DNA from 2 places in the Shewanella livingstonensis genome. Region 2 is predicted to be linked to the other one. Evidence: riboswitches for the same ligand, from Rfam matches in the RefSeq annotation. Region 2 holds a riboswitch; the other holds the start of a gene.
The links. Region 2 has a riboswitch for thiamine pyrophosphate ahead of EGC82_RS13660 (TonB-dependent receptor). Riboswitches for the same ligand answer to the same signal wherever they lie in the genome.

Region 1: linked by a shared signal. The riboswitch ahead of thiC (phosphomethylpyrimidine synthase ThiC) and the one ahead of EGC82_RS13660 (TonB-dependent receptor) in region 2 are both predicted to bind thiamine pyrophosphate.

Annotation. Positions count from the first base shown of each region.
Region 1 is NZ_CP034015.1:2,342,392-2,351,871, forward strand. It holds gene EGC82_RS10130 (TonB-dependent receptor plug domain-containing protein) at 1-525, opposite strand, end outside; TPP riboswitch at 783-882, shown strand; gene thiC (phosphomethylpyrimidine synthase ThiC) at 1,089-3,089, shown strand; gene thiE (thiamine phosphate synthase) at 3,095-4,765, shown strand; gene EGC82_RS10145 (HesA/MoeB/ThiF family protein) at 4,762-5,598, shown strand; gene thiS (sulfur carrier protein ThiS) at 5,585-5,812, shown strand; gene EGC82_RS10155 (thiazole synthase) at 5,815-6,630, shown strand; gene thiH (2-iminoacetate synthase ThiH) at 6,627-7,742, shown strand; gene EGC82_RS10165 (chemotaxis protein) at 7,830-8,111, shown strand; gene EGC82_RS10170 (putative metalloprotease CJM1_0395 family protein) at 8,114-9,480, shown strand, end outside.
Region 2 is NZ_CP034015.1:3,157,503-3,166,982, reverse strand. It holds gene hinT (purine nucleoside phosphoramidase) at 142-495, shown strand; gene EGC82_RS13675 (PaaI family thioesterase) at 495-1,004, shown strand; gene EGC82_RS13670 (PaaI family thioesterase) at 1,001-1,468, shown strand; gene EGC82_RS13665 (YcfL family putative periplasmic lipoprotein) at 1,532-1,924, shown strand; TPP riboswitch at 2,076-2,183, shown strand; gene EGC82_RS13660 (TonB-dependent receptor) at 2,241-4,442, shown strand; gene EGC82_RS13655 (hypothetical protein) at 4,494-4,754, shown strand; gene pnuC (nicotinamide riboside transporter PnuC) at 4,761-5,516, shown strand; gene EGC82_RS13645 (phosphotransferase) at 5,553-6,554, shown strand; gene EGC82_RS13640 (DUF6279 family lipoprotein) at 6,605-7,450, shown strand; gene EGC82_RS13635 (HvfX family Cu-binding RiPP maturation protein) at 7,543-8,136, shown strand; gene EGC82_RS13630 (NAD(P)H nitroreductase) at 8,305-8,853, shown strand; gene EGC82_RS21275 (hypothetical protein) at 8,873-9,031, shown strand; gene EGC82_RS13625 (hypothetical protein) at 9,450-9,480, shown strand, end outside.

The DNA.
Region 1 (9,480 bases), 820 kb from region 2:
ACCGCTAGATATGTTGCCATTTTGCCATGTCACATTGTCGCTATCGGTAAATACAGGGGTTAAGCTAGTGACGTTAATGACGCCAGCAATGTTATCGCCACCGGCGCTCACCGGAGAGACTCCAGCAACCACTTGGGTCGAACTAATTTGATTGGCTGACACATAAGAAAGTGGCGGGTTCATCTGGTTTGCACATGATGAGGTAATGTCGCTGCCATCAATGAGAACTTTAATGCGATCACCCATCATGCCATTTAAAATCGGTAATGCAGATACGCCACCCGCTTCAGAAAAATCTACGCCTTGCTTTTTAAGTAAGCTTTGGGCTGAACCGAGTAAATCGCTATTGGCCGCTTGTCCATGTACTTCAACCCGCTCAATGCCTTCACTATTTCGCTTATCATACTGTTCAGCCATCACTGGTTGTGTAATAGCAAACATTACAGCCAATGCAATTGATGAGTAAACCCATGGGGAATTAGTATTTAATTTAATGGTTTGCATTACTTTATTTGTCAATGTCATCACCTTTATTGTTATTTTATCAACCTTTGATGAATATATTTCAAAGGTGTTTATTAGTCTGTTAAATTATAACCTGCTAATAAATATGATGAATGCGACATAGTGTCGCACCTTGATGAATAGCTGTCTGTGGTGATGAATGAATCATGGAGATATCAATAACACTGCATCAGTTTCTGACATGTGGATTGATGACTTTTGTATGAAATGATTATTTTAGTGCTTGTTATTTAGCGATAAGCTTGCTTATACTGCGTGACATCTTGTCGGAGTGCCATTATGGCTGAGACCGTTTATTCGGGATCCGTTGAACCTGATCAGGCTAGAACCTGCGAAGGAAACAAGCGTAATAATCATGATTATTGGGAAGATAAATAACGTATTAACACGATTGTAATTGGACGTTTACCTCCGAATTTTTTATCGGTTTATATTCCAGTTACGTTATTACATTAGTATTTTTCTATGTGATTATTGACGTAAGCAATAGCTTTTTTATTGTTTACTGCTGCTATCAACACCTCTCCAGACAAGCAACTCTACTCTTAATATTGAGGTTGCTAATGTCAAATCCAAACCGTCGTCAAACTCGAGCTAACGCTCAACAATTTATTGATACCCTTAAACCGTTACAACATCCTAATTCTGAAAAAGTCTATTTAGCGGGTAGTCGTGCAGATATCAACGTTGCTATGCGCCAAGTTAATCAAACTGATACCGTTATTGGTGGTACCGACGCAGAACCCATTAAACAAGCCAATCCGCCGATCATAGTTTATGACTGCGCGGGTGCTTATTCTGATCCCCTTGCTGATATCAATGTGCGTGAAGGCTTACCTAAAATCCGTCAAGCATGGATTGATGAGCGACAAGATACTGAGCAATTAACGGGTGCAAGTTCGGGTTTTACCCAACAACGGCTGGCCGACGATGGACTCGATCATTTACGATTTGACGCCTTAGTCGCGCCTAAACGTGCCAAGAAGGGCAAATGCGTGACCCAAATGTATTATGCACGCCAAGGTATTATTACCCCTGAAATGGAATACATTGCCATTCGTGAAAACATGGCTCGTGCTGAAGTAACCGACACCGTGTTGACTCAAAAAGCGCCTGGTGAGGCTTTTGGTGCGCATATTGGGCAACTTATCACTCCTGAGTTTGTCCGCGATGAAGTCGCCCGAGGTCGAGCGATTATTCCGTTGAATATTAACCATCCTGAAACTGAACCTATGATTATTGGGCGTAATTTTTTGGTGAAGGTGAATGCCAATATTGGTAATTCGGCGGTGACATCTTCGATTGAAGAAGAAGTCGAAAAACTCGTATGGTCAACTCGTTGGGGCGCCGATACGGTCATGGATTTGTCCACTGGACGTTATATCCATGAAACGCGTGAATGGCTTATCCGTAATTCGCCTGTGCCGATTGGTACCGTGCCTATTTATCAAGCATTAGAAAAGGTTAATGGCGTTGCCGAAGACCTCAGTTGGGCGGTATTTAGAGATACATTGATTGAACAAGCCGAGCAGGGCGTAGACTATTTTACGATTCATGCAGGGGTGTTATTGCGTTATGTACCCATGACCGCAAAACGCCTTACCGGTATTGTGTCGCGTGGCGGTTCAATTATGGCTAAGTGGTGTTTAAGTCATCATCAAGAAAGTTTCTTATATGAACATTTTCGCGATATTTGCCAAATTTGCGCCCAATACGATGTGTCGTTGTCTTTAGGGGATGGTATGCGCCCAGGTTCAATTGCTGATGCCAATGATGAAGCGCAATTCGCGGAATTAGAAACCTTAGGTGAATTGGTCAAAATTGCATGGGAATACGATGTGCAGACCATCATAGAAGGCCCTGGCCATGTGCCAATGCAATTGATTAAAGTCAATATGGAAAAGCAATTGGCCCTTTGTGATGAAGCGCCATTTTATACCTTAGGCCCACAAACAACCGATATTGCGCCTGGATATGATCACTTCACCTCAGGCATTGGTGCAGCCATGATGGCTTGGTACGGCGTGGCGATGTTGTGTTACGTCACCCCTAAAGAACACTTAGGTTTACCTAACAAAGAAGATGTAAAACAAGGCTTAATTGCTTACAAGATTGCTGCCCATGCTGCTGATGTCGCTAAAGGTCATCCAGGTGCACAAGTACGTGATAATGCATTATCAAAAGCCCGCTTTGAATTCCGTTGGGAAGATCAATACAACCTGGGTCTTGATCCTGATACCGCTCGTGCTTACCACGATGAATCGTTACCACAAGAATCAGCCAAAGTGGCTCATTTTTGTTCAATGTGTGGACCTAAATTCTGTTCAATGAAAATAACCCACGAAGTGCGTGAATATGCAGCGAATCTTGAACAAGCTGAAGCACTTAAGATTGAAGTATCTTCTGCTAGTGCTTATCAAGCTCTACATACGACTCAAGCCATAAATCCGTCCGAAGCGATGGCGCAAAAGTCGGCAGAGTTCAAAGCGTCGGGCTCGGCGCTTTATCATGACGTCAAACCAGCAGCACAAGTTGATACCGACTTAGCGGTAGAGGTTGAATAATCGCCATGAATTCATCGACATTTGTCAGTGAATCAATAACGCAAACCCCACCCATTGTCTGGACTATAGCCGGTTCAGACAGTGGTGGTGGTGCGGGGATTCAAGCTGATTTATTAACTATGCAAGACTTGTCGTGTCACGGGTGTAGCGTGATAACCACATTAACCGCACAAAACTCAGTCAGTGTGAGCCTTGTTGAAACCGTTTCTGAATCCATGTTGTTGGCTCAGTTCAGTAGTTTACTCGTGGATTTGCCGCCAGTGGCGATTAAAATTGGCCTGCTTGCATCCCAAGCACAGGTCGACATATTGGCTGACTGTTTGGCTCAGATGCGTGCCACTCAGAAAGTGGTACCTTTTGTGGTACTTGACCCCGTCATGGTCGCCAGTAGTGGGGCTAATTTTAATTCTATCGATCTCGATTTTAGCCCTCTCATTGGTTTAATTGATTTACTAACGCCTAATCAGCACGAATTGAAGCGCTTATGTTCTCAGTCTGCATTGGCGCAAGATTGTGCTGATGTCGGCAACAATGGTTCTCAGCAACAGCAACAGCAAATGATCCACGATGCCAAATTGTTATCCGATACATTTAAATGCCATGTGCTCGCTAAAGGCGGTGATGCTCAGTGGCAGCAACAGCAGGCGATAGATGTATATGTGAGTAAAAGCGTTAAAGGCGCCAGCCTTGCACACAGTAATGCGGTGTTTATGTTAAGTAGCCCGCGAATAGCAACCACCAATAATCATGGCAGTGGATGCACATTATCATCTGCAATAGCGTGTTTTATTGCCCATGAGTTCGTGATCCATGATGCTATTGTGCTGGCAAAAGCCTACGTCAATAAGGGACTCACTTTAGGTGTAAGCCTCGGCCAAGGACCTGGTGTATTAGCCCGTACTGGTTGGCCTGCTGATTTAGGCATGATGCCATCAATCAAGCTAGTATCTTCAGACTCTCACGCTCAAAATCGGTTTAAGCAAACTGCACTGAATGGTTTTAAAGTGCTGCATCAATCCTTGGGGATTTATCCTGTTTTAGATGATCTTCGAATATTAAAAAATGTCTTAAAAGCGGGCTGCAAGACGGTCCAATATCGTGCCAAGCTAGCGACTAATACCGATGAACGGCAACGATTAACACTCGAAGCGAATATTATTGAGGCCATCAAACTAGGCCGCGAATATCATGCACAGTTATTTATTAATGACCATTGGCAACTGGCGATTAAACACGGTGCTTTTGGGGTTCATTTAGGCCAAGAGGATTTGGTCATTGCAGATTTAACCGCGATAGCGGCAACAGGAATGGCGTTAGGGTTATCGAGTCACAGTTATTTTGAAGCCTTGTTAGCCCACCAATGTTCGCCTTCATATATTGCTCTTGGGCATATTTTTGCTACAACGACCAAGCAAATGTCTTCCGCCCCTCAAGGACTCAGTAAACTTAAACGTTATGTTAGTTTATTTGCGCGCCATTATCCTACTGTTGCAATTGGCGGGATAAATCTCAATAATTTGGAGTTGATTGCGGACACCGGCGTTGGTGATGCTGCTGTTGTTAGAGCGGTAGCTATGGCTGACGATCCTGCGAAAGCGTATCGAGCCTTGCATCATAAATGGTTGCAGCTTACGCGGCCTTTGGCAAAAGCCTGTTCACCTCAGGAGGGCGTATGAATTCTCTATCTGGTCATGATTACATTCAGTATTCACGCACCATGTTACTGAGTGATATTGGAGAAGCAGGGCAGCTTGCCATTATGAATAGCCCTGTAGTGATCATCGGTGTAGGAGGCTTAGGAAATGTAGTGGCGCATTATTTAGCTGCTGCGGGTGTTCAGCAAATATTGTTAATTGATCATGACGTGGTTGAATTATCGAACCTGCCAAGACAGCTATTGTTTACGGCTGCAGATATTGGCCAAGCCAAAGTTGATATTGCCAAAAGTGCATTGAGCGATGCTTATCCTCAAATCAACATCGATGTACTCGCCGAAAAAGTGACCACCCAACACTTTAATCAGTTTGCCCAGTGCCAAGTAACACAACCTCTAGTATTTGATTGCACTGACAATGCCAGTGCACGGCAGCTTATTAACCAAATGTGTGTTAAGTACCAATTGACACTGGTTAGTGGTGCGATCAGTGGTTATCAAGGACAACTTTTTTGTATTGATTTTTCAGATTCATGCTCAGATTTTAAATCTCAATCTCAATTAGATTCAAACTGCGGTTGCTATTGTTGTTTATATCCACTTGATATGGACATGGCGCAAAATTGTACCCAAGTAGGAGTACTTGGGCCAGCGGTGGGTATTATTGGGAGTATGCAAGCGCTGGTGGGCCTGCAGCACATCTGCAATACCTTTACCCAATACGGTATTTTACATCGTTTTAATGCTAAAAATTTACACTGGCAGTATGCCAAAATGACTCGAGATCCAGACTGTGAAGTGTGTCATCAACAGGCATTAACTCAGCCTTCGGAGCAGCCTAATGCCACAAATTGATAGTCACTCTCAGATAACATTGCAACTTAATGGGGTCGAACAAATCGTTCGGGCTAATTTAAATTTAGCCGAATTATTGATTTTATGCGATTTACCCACTCAGTCAGTAGCTATCGTCGTCAATGATAGCGTTGTGCCTCGAAGTCGTTGGATGCATGCAGTGTGTCAAGCCGATGACAATATAACCGTCTTTTCTGCCGTTGCTGGAGGTTAATAATGTTAACGATAGCCGATCATCAATTTTCGTCTCGGTTACTCACCGGAACGGGAAAATTTTCAGATCACAATACGATGCTGCAAGCGATAGAACTCTCTGGATCGCAGTTAGTTACTTTAGCGATGAAGCGGATTGATTTAACCCGCGGTCATGACAATTTACTCGGTCCTTTGCAAAGTATGGGGGTTAAATTATTACCTAATACCGCCGGTGCGCGTAATGCCAAAGAAGCTATTTTTGCCGCTGAACTCGCTTATGAAATGCTCGGGACTAAATGGGTTAAACTAGAAATTCATCCCGATCCTAAATACCTCATGCCCGATCCTATTGAAACATTAATAGCGGCTCAACACTTATGCGAACAAGGCTATATTGTCATGCCTTATGTGCATGCTGATCCAGTCTTGTGCAGGCGCTTAGAAGAAGTCGGTTGCGCTGCGGTGATGCCACTCGGCAGTCCAATAGGCAGTAATCAAGGGTTAGCGACGGAAACATTCTTAAGCATTATTATTGAACAGGCCAATATTCCGGTAATAGTAGATGCCGGCATTGGCGCACCTTCACAAGCTTGTAGAGCTATGGAAATGGGCGCAGCAGCAGTATTGGTAAATACCGCGATTGCAAGTAGTGCCAATCCCCAACAAATGGCTAAATGTTTTGCTGATGCGGTTGCCACAGGAAGACAAGCTTATCTTGCTGGTTTAGGGGCAGTGAACAACCATGCTCACGCGACCAGTCCACTTACAGGGTTTCTTAACGATCCGTTAATAACGGATCGAAACCAGTCAGCTTCTAGTGTGAGTGATTCAAAATGAGCTATTCAAGGGTATTTGCGCAATTAGCCCCCGATGCGTTATCGATGAAGTTGTATTCAACAACCGCCAAAGATGTAGAGATAGCTTTGAAAAATCCGAGCGGTAATCTTGATAGCTTGTTGGCATTATTATCTCCTGCCGCAATGCCATACATTGAACCGATGGCCCAACAAGCAGCTCAGCTGACTCGGCAGAGATTTGGTGCCAATATTGGTCTTTTCTTACCCTTATATTTATCAAACCTGTGTGCCAATGAGTGCGATTATTGTGGTTTTAGTATGAGCAATAAGGTCAAGCGTAAAACTCTTACTCGTGATGAACTAGCAGCGGAAATGGCTATCATTAAACAACGTGGTTTTGATTCGATATTATTGGTGTCTGGCGAACACGAAACTAAAGTTGGAATGGAGTATTTTGAGTCGGTGCTACCGTTAGTTAGCAGGGCTTTTAATTACGTGGCAATGGAAGTTCAACCATTGGAGACTGATCAGTATCAGCGTCTTGGCAAATTAGGTGTTGATGCCGTTATGGTATACCAAGAAACCTATCGTGCTCATACTTATGTTCAGCATCATACTCGCGGTAAAAAACAAGACTTTATCTATCGCTTAGATACCCCTGACCGCGTGGCAAAAGCGGGTATCGATAAAATTGGCCTCGGAGTATTACTTGGGTTAGATGATTGGCGTTTAGATGCATTACTGATGGGCTTTCATCTCGATTACTTGGAAAATACCTACTGGCGCAACCGATACAGTATCTCATTACCTCGTTTACGCCCGTGCACTGGCGGTATTACACCCAAAGTTGAATTAACCGATGCTGGATTAGTACAAATGATCTGTGCGTTTAGGTTGTTTAACCCCCAACTTGAAATCAGTTTATCCACTCGTGAGCTGCCGTCGCTAAGGGATAATTTACTTCCTTTAGGAATTACTCATATGAGTGCAGGCAGTTCAACTCAACCAGGCGGTTATATGGCACCAGACAGCCAACTTGATCAATTTGAAATCAGTGATAACCGTCCAGTAGAGCAAGTTGTTGAACAAATGAAGCGACGAGGAATTAATCCAGTGTGGAAAGATTGGGAGATGGGTTGGATTAACGGTTAAAATCAAGGGCTGATTTGTTTGAAAACTGTACATATTAGTCGATTTAGGTCATACTAAATCGACTTTTTTATGATCAGGAGCAGTATTATGCAAGTTCAATCAGCCTATGCGTCAGGTATGCAGGGATTGCAGAGTGCTCAACAAGGTTTAGCGCAAGCAACAACATCGGTTGCCACTCCAGAGCAACAAAAACCAGCAGTGCCTAACACATCAGATACAGTGACATTAAGTGCTCGTGCTGTTGGACAAACTGACACCACTTCTGCTTTAGTGTCTGCTACTGAATCATCCAACCAAGCTCAAGCATCTGCTAAAGTGATTGAAGTGGCTTCTGAGACTGTTGGTAGCTTGATTGATATTGAAGTGTAAGCATGAGCGCGGCAATAGTTTCAGCCAATACGGGGTCAATATCCAATGCTGCGCAAATAAAATCCCGCAGTTCATTATTTGCGACAGCTGTTCAAGCTAACACTCGATCTAGTGCTCAATCTAGTACTAAAGCTAGCACTGATGTGGCTGCGACCCAATCTATCGACTTTCAATCGTCTGGTGCGACTGATAACCGTTATCTCAAATCTAGCTCAAGTTCATTTCAAACGACTGCTCCGTCAACCTCCGCATATACAGCACCATTAGATTTAACATCTAATTTAGCCAGCACCAATACTCAGCAGAGCTTTGCATTTAGCCCTTCGGAGTCGAATCGTCAGCCTCAAGCCTTTGTGGGCTCGGATCCTAGCAGTTACAGTTTGAAGAGCGGTCCACTCAATGTTGCTGGGGTCGTTAATCGTTCTCAAACTCCATTACTGGCTACAGGCGCACTCGCTGAAACATCTACCAGTACTCATGCATCAACTATTACCAGCAATGGTGATATAAGCAGAGAACAGCAGCCGGTGGCCAATATTTTTAATCAGCCATCAGCTAGCCCTGCTGCAGCGACAGATGATACTGCGCCGGTTTCAGATGGACAGAAAGCAACGGCAGATCCGCAATTGTCAAACGGTCAAGATGATAAGGCAGCAGAGCAGGTTGAGCAGCAAGTTGCAAAAAAACAACAGCAAATTGCACAAGCTGAAACAAAACAGATTGATCAACTCGCGCAGCGAGATACTGAAGTTAAAACCCATGAGCAAGCTCATGCCGCAGTGGGTGGAAGTTTAGCCCAGAGCCCTAGTTATCAGTATGAAAAAGGCCCAGACGGACGACGCTATGCCGTAGAAGGTGAAGTCAGTATTGATGTGTCGACTGTTTCTGGTGACGCTCAAGCGACATTAACTAAAATGCAGAAGGTGTATGCCGCAGCAATGGCGCCAGTGCAACCTTCTATGGCCGATATTCGAGTGGCTGCGCAAGCATTACAGAACATGAATGAAGCAAATAAAGAGTTGATTCAACATCGTCAACAAAATGTGAGTTCTACGCAGAAAAGTCAACATACGTCACTAGCTGATAATATTGTTAACTCTATGGATAATGATCAACAATTTACTTCAACAATGGACTCTAACAATATCATCACACCAAATAGCCGTACTTTAACTGTGGAGGGGTTTAGTGGAGATGAAGCAAATATGAATTTATTATCGGCAGAGCGGGGCGCTAATACGGTTTCAAATGCTAATATCCTAAGTGACACTATTTCGAATATTACGGATTCAAAAAATACAACAGTGGCCGAGGGTAACTCAACCCGTCAAATAGAAACGCCTTTGTCTTCACCCGAACGTTATCAGCA
Region 2 (9,480 bases):
CCAAAATTGACTCACTTAAGCAAACGAATCCCATTTTGAGTAAAAGATTACCTATAATGAGCGTTTTTACTGGAGTGATAGATCAAAGACTTGATAGTATTATCAATAGCAACAATGCAGTTATCTAATGAGGGTACCCAAATGGCTGAAGAAACCATATTTAGCAAAATTATTCGTCGTGAAATTCCTGCGGATATTTTATATCAAGATGAGTTAGTCACTGCATTTAGGGATATTGCACCGCAAGCTCCTACCCATATTCTTATTATTCCGAATCACTTAATCGCGACGGCTAATGATGTTAAAGCGTCTGATGAAAAAGCATTAGGGCGGATGATGACCGTAGCAGCAAAACTGGCTGATGAAGCCGGTATTGCACAAGATGGTTATCGATTGATTATGAACTGCAACAAGCATGGTGGCCAAGAGGTGTACCATATCCATATGCACCTTTTGGGTGGCAAGCCATTAGGCCCAATGTTGAGTCATGGATAATGAAAATTAACAGTGATTTTTTCCCGTTAACCGAAGTCGCCTCTCGATTTGTTAATCAGTTAGCCCAATGCCGTCGTTTAGGGCTTACTGTTCAAGAGGCCAGCGAGCATCATGTGCTCATTGAACTGCCTTACAGCCAAGACATTATTGGTTATCCAGACACTGGGGTTATCCACGGTGGGGTAATTACCACTTTAATCGATACTGCTTGTGGCACTGCTGTGGTGTGTGCAATTCTAAAAAAATATCAATCATTAGAGTTGTCGCCAACCTTAGATTTACGAGTTGATTACATGAAACCTGCAGAGCCTCATAAATCGGTTTATGCCTTTGCAGAATGTTACCGTTTATCGTCAAACGTGGCTTTTACCCGTGCAATAGCTTACCAAGACAGCATTGATGAGCCGATTGCTCACGCTGTGGGATCGTTTATGCGCATTAGTCCTGAAATGGTTGGTGAAGAGTTTCGTCAAGCGTTAATGGGTAATTTACCGGGGGCGATAGCATGAATGAGCTAACCAATACGAATACCCAAACGGGTTTAGATGTTCAAGATGTGGTCAAACGAGCCATTGAGCTTAATGACTATAGTTATCTGCTTGAAAAAGTACCATACTCACAATTTATTGGTATGTCGGTGGCCCGTTTTGGCGACGAGATGGTATTCAGACTACCTGCTAAAGATGACAATATTGGTAATCCTATATTACCCGCCATCCACGGCGGAGTACTTGCTGGATTTATGGAAATGTCAGCCATTGTGCAGTTAATGGTGTTTATGCAAGCTAAAAAAGTGCCTAAAATTGTCGATTTCTCAATTGATTATTTACGCGCTGGTTTGCATCAAGATACTTTTGCTGAATGCAAAATTACACGCCAAGGTCGTCGCGTGGCAAACGTGAGCATGAACTGTTGGCAAACCAATCGTAAGCAGCTTATTGCTACAGCACGAGCACACTTTTTACTGGATTAGTAATGACACGGTGCTTCATTGGCCCACAGCTTCAATTTAATCAGTTTATTAAGGGAATATTGTATGAAAACAACATCATTATGGATTGTCGCTTCGGCACTATTACTGACGGCTTGTGCGCACAATACCGCAGGTATTGCGGTCGATTCTAGTGGCCAGGTTAGGGTGGATAATAGCTCGTTTGCTAGCGATGTTAACGTGACCGATATTTCATCACTTATGGTCGCTGATTTAATTAAAGCCTCGGCATTAATTCAAAGCCAATCACGTACTGATTTACGCATTCAATATAAATTCACTTGGTTCGATGCTAGCGGATTTACGCTAGAAGATGAAGCAAGCAGCTGGAAGTCTGTTAAGTTACATGGCAAGCAACAGTTGCAAGTTGGTGCAGTAGCTCCTAATCCGCAAGCAACACGATTTGAAGTTTATGTGCGACAAGCCTTTTCAAATTAGGTTGTACTATTATTAATTTCAAGAGTAATTGATTATGATTAATCGCAATATGAATACAGATGTGATTTAGCATGATGGTTAATTAATTGCATTGTTGAGTTATCAAATTGTGTCACTGCTCGTGTATTCATGTTGAAGTTAGTTTATAATCGTGGCCGCCAAGGGGTGTTCAGTAAAACCTGAACTGAGATGTCTGTACGACGAACCCTTAGAACCTGATCCGGCTTATACCGGCGTAGGAATGGGCCACACTATTTTTAGGTGCACCTCTTATTCGCTACTCTTGCCGGATCTCAAAATCATTATTTGAGGTCCTATGTTCACGAAAAACTCTATTAGATTACACCAAACGCCTATTGCCTTAGCGGTTATTGCAGCCTTAAGCTCACCTGTTGCTATGGCTAAAACCGCTGATGTTGAACGCGTAACACCTGAATATGAAAAAATGGAAGTCATTGTTGTTAATGCTGATTTTAGTAATATCAGCCTTGATAAAATGCCGTCTAGTGTGACCGTTATTGATGCACAACAATTAGAAGATGAAGGCGCACAACATTTTGAAGATGTGCTTAATTCGATTGCTAATTTTAACTGGTCTGGTGGTAGCTCTCGTCCTAAATACTTTCAAATTCGCGGCGTTGGTGAGCAAGAGCAATATCAAGGAGCACCTAACTCATCGGTTGGTTTTGTGGTTGATGATATCGACTTGTCTGGCCTAGGTATGGTGTCGAGCATGTATGACATGCAACAAGTTGAAGTATTGCGTGGCCCGCAAGGAACGCAATATGGTGCCAATGCATTAGCCGGATTAATATACTTAAAAAGTAACGACCCTACAGAATCATTTGAGCATGGCGCCAAAGTCAGCTTAGGTGACGACAATCTTCGAACTCTTTCTGGCTTCAGCTCTGGTCCGCTCAACGACTCAGGCAAATTACTCTATCGCATATCGTTAGAACAGCATAACCAAAACGGTTACCGTGATAACCTTTATCTTAATCGCGACGATACTAATGAGCGTGACGAGTTGACCGCACGAGCGAAATTACGTTGGTATGCAACGGACGATCTGCAAGTCGATTTAACCTTATTGCATGCAAACTTTGATAATGGCTACGATGTGTGGACATTAGACAACAATCGCAGTAATACGTTAACTGATCAACCAGGTGTAGATACACAAAAAACCTCCGGTGCTGGAATTAAGTTTATTTATTCTGGTATGCCAGCATTTGATTTCACCTCGCTTACCTCATTTGCACAAACTGATCATCATAATGGCTATGATGGTGATTGGGCTAATCCACAGTATTGGGCAAGTAAACAATGCACAGCTTATGATGCCACCGGTGCCGTTAATGGCACCGAACCTTGTGTTTACGATTATACTTGGGACAAAGAGGGCGATCGTAAAACCTTAACCCAAGAATTTCGTCTATCATCAAAAACAGCAGGGCGTATTTTTGCGGGCAGCACTGACTGGTTAGTGGGTGTATATGCGATGAATTTACAAGAAGATAATGACTTGTATTCAGAGTACAACACTTATCCCGATGAAGTGCTGCAGTCAAATTACGATGCCACCAATTATGCGGTATTTGGGCAGTTAGACAGCCATTTAGGCGATGATTATTTATTGTCTACAGGACTACGACTTGAACGTCGCGATAGCGATTACAGTGATAGTAATAAAGATGATTTTGCACCGTCAGAAGACATGTGGGGTGGCCATATTGCGTTATCAAAAGCGATTAATGATAATCAAAATATCTATGCTCGTATTGCCAGAGGTTACAAGGCGGGCGGGTTTAATATGACACTTCCTGCGGAGTTATCTAACAAAAAAGAGTTTGATACCGAGATTTTATATAACTATGAAATGGGCTTAAAATCAAGCTGGTTTGATGGTCAAGTAGATTCAACATTGGCGCTGTTTTATATGGATCGTCAAGATCAGCAAGTGGCAGCATCATTACAAGATCCCGATAGTCCACAGCGGTTTATTCTCTTTACTGAAAATGCGGGTAGCTCGAATAACTACGGTGCTGAACTCGATGCGAAATGGTATTTGACCGAAAATATTGAATTTTATGGTAGTTTTGGTTGGTTAGAAACTGAATATGGTCAATATCAATACAATGACAAATACGGTTCTACCATTGATTTATCTGGACGTGAACTGGCGCATTCCCCCAATGTTACTTACAGTGCTGGTATGACCTATGTTGCTGATTCTGGGTGGTTTGCTAACGTGAATGCCAGTGGTAAAAGTCAGTTTTATTATTCAGATAGTAACGAGTCAAAATCACAAGCCTACACCATTTATAATGCCCGTTTAGGTTACGAAACACCAACCTGGTCAGCTTATTTATGGGGCCGTAATATTTTTGATGAACAATACGGCGTGCGTGGCTTTTACTTTGGCAATGAGCCAGACCAAGATTGGGCAGACAAGCAATACATCCGTTATGGTGACCCACGCCAGTTAGGTGTGACGTTAGAAGTCCAATTTATGTAATTACCCAGACCGCTGTAACGTAAGTTGCAGCGTTTTTATGAAGGAATTAAAATGAAATTAACTGCAGAAATTAGCATGTATCCGTTTAATGAAAACTATCTTGATCCCATCCAGTGGTTCATCGGCAGAGTAGATAGTTATGACAATATTGAACGCGTCACTAATGCTATGGCCACCCAAGTGTGTGGCGAGTATACCGATGTTATGTTGATGCTGGCCACTGAAATGCAAGCAGCCCATCAAAAATGGGGCAAAGCCGTTTTCGTATGTAAGTTTATTGGTGGTGAGCTCAATTTAGCTCATAGCGAATAACCTGCAATGAACGATCTATTGTTAACATTGCAACAAGCCTTTAGCGAAGCGTCATTAATGACGTTCTGGGAAGCCATTGCCGTTATGTTGGCGCTGGCTTATCTCATTCTGGCGATGAAGACCAATATTTGGTGTTGGTCTGCGGCATTTATTAGTACTGCCATTTATACGGTGTTATTTTGGAATGTATCGCTGTTGATGGAATCAGTACTCAATATCTATTATATGGGCATGGCGGTATATGGTTACTGGTTGTGGTTACATGTGCCATCCTCGCAACATCAAGAGCAGCAAAGCGCTGATATTGATAACAGTAGCTTGCATAAAAATGGTTTGCATAAAAATGAACTGTATAATAGTGCTCAGCACAACATAGCAACCCATCAACTTAACATTACGAGTTGGTCGTGGATTACCCACGCTTTTGTTATTAGCGTAACGTCAGTCGTGTCTTTGCTGGTGGGATATTTAATGGCTAATTATACGTCGGCAGCATTTCCCTATATCGACGCAGCAACCACTTGTTTTGCTGTTGTGACTACCTATCTAGTGGCGAAAAAAGTATTGGAGAACTGGCTTTATTGGGTAGTTATTGATTTTGTGTCTATTTACTTGTATTTCCAAAAAGGATTAATGCTAACCTCTGGTCTGTTTGTTTTATATGTTGCGATGGCTATTGGTGGCTACATGATGTGGCGTAAAAAATATCGTCATAATATAGTACAACAAGACAACATTGCCCAAGAAGTGGTTGGTGTATAGCCAATCACAATACTATTTCAATAGAGTGAATATTTGATGCCACAACCGTTGTTATCTCTACCCACAGATGTACTCAATATTATCAAGCAAACAATGCCAGCGGTATTGTTTCAGCAGCTTGTTTTACAATGTAGTGCAGTGTCGATTTTTAACACTGGGATCAGCAATGTTAATATTAAGTTATCTTGTGATGATGGCGATAAGGTATTAAGAGTCAACCAACCCCACAGCAATTGGTGTGATAGGGCGCTTGAAGTTGAATGTTGGCAAGCTGCTATAGTGGCTAACATTGCCCCCGAATTGATTTGGGTTAGTGATAATAAACAAGTCTATTTAAGTGAGTTTATTGATCAACCAGGCATCGACTGGTCGATATTTTCGACAATGCACAGCCATGCCTCTATTGAGCAAGCTACAAAAAATTCTATTTCGGACCTTGATGTGGTTCGTTTATTAAGCGAAGTATTTCGTACACTCAGTACATTACCTGTACCTCATAAAAGTATGACAGTGAGCGCGCAGTGGCAACAATATGCGCAGCAATTAGATTCAGTCAACTCGACGCAAACCGATCCGCAATGGCATCATGCTTGGCAACAGTTGTTACGCTTAAATGGACTTGTTCGACATTGGTTATCTCAGTTAGAAGCCTGTGCGTTACTACCCGCTTTTTGTCATCGCGATTTAACCCCTGATAATTTATTGCTCAGTGGTCGTTCCTCGCATCCAAAGCTGCTATGTATTGATTTTGAATATGCAGTAGCTAGTCATCCATTATTCGATTTAGCCAGTGTGGTAGCCACCCATCAGTTATCAATAAGCCAAGTTAATCAATTAATTGAAAACGTTATTATGCAGTATTGCCAAACCTCAAACTTAACGGATGTTGCAGCTGCTAAAGCGGCATTACCCGCGGCGATTAATTGTTTTTGGTTATTTTCAGCGATGTGGGCATTGCTAATGGCAGCTAAAGAACCAAAAATATCAACACAGTATTTACATTACTTTACAAAATACTTCACATTAATCACTTGCTAATATACTGTGATAACGTACTAATACGATAGGTTTTGATAAAGGAATTATCTGTGTCTAAAAAATTAATTATCCTACTGTTAAGTAGCCTATTTTTTGTTGGTTGCTCAACTAAAGTAAGCTATTTTTTTCTGGATTGGGCAATAGAGTGGGAAGTTGAAGAGTACGTAGAGTTAACCTCAGAACAGCAAGATAAATTTGATGTTATTATTGAATCTTTTCTCGTTTGGCATCGCCAGCAAGAATTACCGCGTTACCGTGATCAACTCTCATTATTGTCGACATTAACTAATCAACAAACCATGACCCCAGAGTTATGGCTTGAACAAGTCTCAATGGCAAAGGCGCATTGGTATCGTATTTTCAACTTCGTTATGCCTGAATTGTTACCTATTATGGCAAGCCTGACCGATGAGCAAGTTGATCAGATTTTGCTGCAGCTTAAAAAAGAACAGCAAGAATTAATCGAAGAATATGCCGGCAAAGAGCAAGCTGAATTGATAACTGACTCAGACAAACGGATCGCAAAACAATTATCAGAGTGGACAGGCACTGTTACTGACGCGCAAAAAAATATTATTCATCAAGCCAATACAGAGCGTTTAGCCACGTTAGATATGTGGTTAGAATATCGTCATGAATGGTTGCGTCAATTTGAACAAGCATTAAAACGACGTCAGCAAACAGATTACTTTACCCAACAAATGACATTATTAATGATCTCGCCGGACGAGCTAAAATCTGAAATGTATCGAGATAATGTCACCGAAAATACTCGAAAATTTGGTTCTATGTTAATAACGTTGAATCAAACGTTTAGTCAAAAACAACGTAAGCATTTTGATAAAAAACTCACAGCGTTAGTGGATGATTTAACTGAGCTTCACTTAGATAAATAAATCAATCTTTTATAGTAAAAGTTTTCTCAACTGAAATATTTTTTATCCTTAGCAGGTCTTTTACAATAACAACAATATCAGTAGGGATGATTATGCAAATGCTTAGCGGGTTATATCAACAGTTTTTAAATGTGATTAAACATATGCAAGGTTTTGCTCCATTAGCGTTAAGAATTTACTTGGCACCGGTGCTAATGCAAGCCGGTTACAACAAACTATCACATTTTGAAGACACCGCGGCTTGGTTTGGTAATCCAGATTGGGGATTAGGCTTACCTATGCCTGAAGTCATGACAGCAATGGCAGCAGGTACAGAATTGTTTGGTGGTTTTTTACTGTTAATAGGCCTTGCTACCCGCATTGTTGCACTGCCTATGATGATGACCATGATTGTCGCTGCATTTGCTGTGCACTTACCTAATGGATGGTTAGCGATTGCCGATGCAAGTTCTTGGTTAGCTAATGAAAACGTGCTGGCTTCTGCAGAAAAGCTGTCTGCGGCCAAAGCTATTTTACAACAACATGGTAATTATGAATGGCTTACCAGTTCAGGTAATTTTGTTATTCTTAATAATGGTATTGAGTTTGCTATTACCTATCTAATCATGCTTTTTGCTCTGTTTACTTTAGGCGGAGGTCGTTACACCAGTGTTGATTACTTTATAGGGCGTTGGTTGTTAAAGTAACCTTGTTTACATCACCTGAACTAAGGATAACAAAGGATAACAAAGGATTGTTTGAGAGGCATTTGTTATTACGAATTTAGGTTACATAGAACAACCCTAAAAAATCCCACCTAATGCGTGGGATTTTTGCTAATATCGGCGGCATAATTTATTCAATAGGATTGTATCTTGGACGCCAAACAACTGTTATTGACTCGCCAATCGACTCCTCGCTTAGTGGCACCAGCCCCAAATGCAGAACAACTCACTTTTTTGCTTGATGCCGCAGCAAGAGTGCCAGACCACGGTGCATTAACGCCTTGGGAGTTTATTATTGCGGTAGATGATGGCTTAGCTAAGTTGGCAGATATTTTTGTTGATGCGGCTAAAAAAAGTGGCGCAGATGAAGCTTTTTTGACTAAAGTCGCCAACATGCCTTATCGTGCACCTATGGTGATTACGGTAGTCGCCAAAACACAAGCGCATGACAAAGTGCCAGCCATTGAGCAGCATATTGCAGCGGGTTGCGCCACAATGGCCATGCAACAAGCGGCATTTTCGATTGGTGTGGGTGCAGTATGGCGTACAGGCGATTTTGCTTTTAATGCAGATGTGAATAATGCATTAGGATTAGCCGCAGATGATCAAATTGTTGGCTTTTTATATGTCGGCACCCCAGCAGTGGTCGCACCCACTAAACCGCTTAAAAGTGGTCAGCAATTTGCGCGTTATTTGTAAGCATTGCAAGGTTGGGGTTATGACCAATGGCCATCTTCATTTTGATGAATGGCCTGCGGCCACCAACGTCGTGGCGCTTCGCCCACACCAGAGCAAAGGGGTAAAGCGCATTCTTGTTCATAAATCAGCCTTTGCAAACCCACTGCTCTCTAGACGAAAAATGATGAAAAACGCATAATTTTCGATAGGGAACGATCTAGCTTTAACTTCATTAGTAACCGACTTACAAATGTCAGATATATATCCAGTGCCAGCCATGTCTCCCACCTTTATGTAGTGTGTACTGTGTATAAAACCAGTTGTAATGGTTTTTGGTGTGTTTTTAAGTTGAATCGGCTAATAAGTAAACTAAAGTAGTACTAGTAATAAATCGATGAATTTGTAATGCATTGAAATTGATGTATTTTTATTTTTTGTCGAATATTGAGTCCACTTTTAACGCGCAAGCTCGCTTTTATTTGCCAATGGAGTTAAATAAAATGGCTTTACATTAATAAGATACTAAATGTAGGATGATATTAATCAATAACTTAAACGGCCGACTTTAAATCTCTTTTGCCGTTCAATAAGCTGTTGCATACAAACTGGAGAGTAATTTGAGTTTCTGGACCAAACCAAGATTTACAG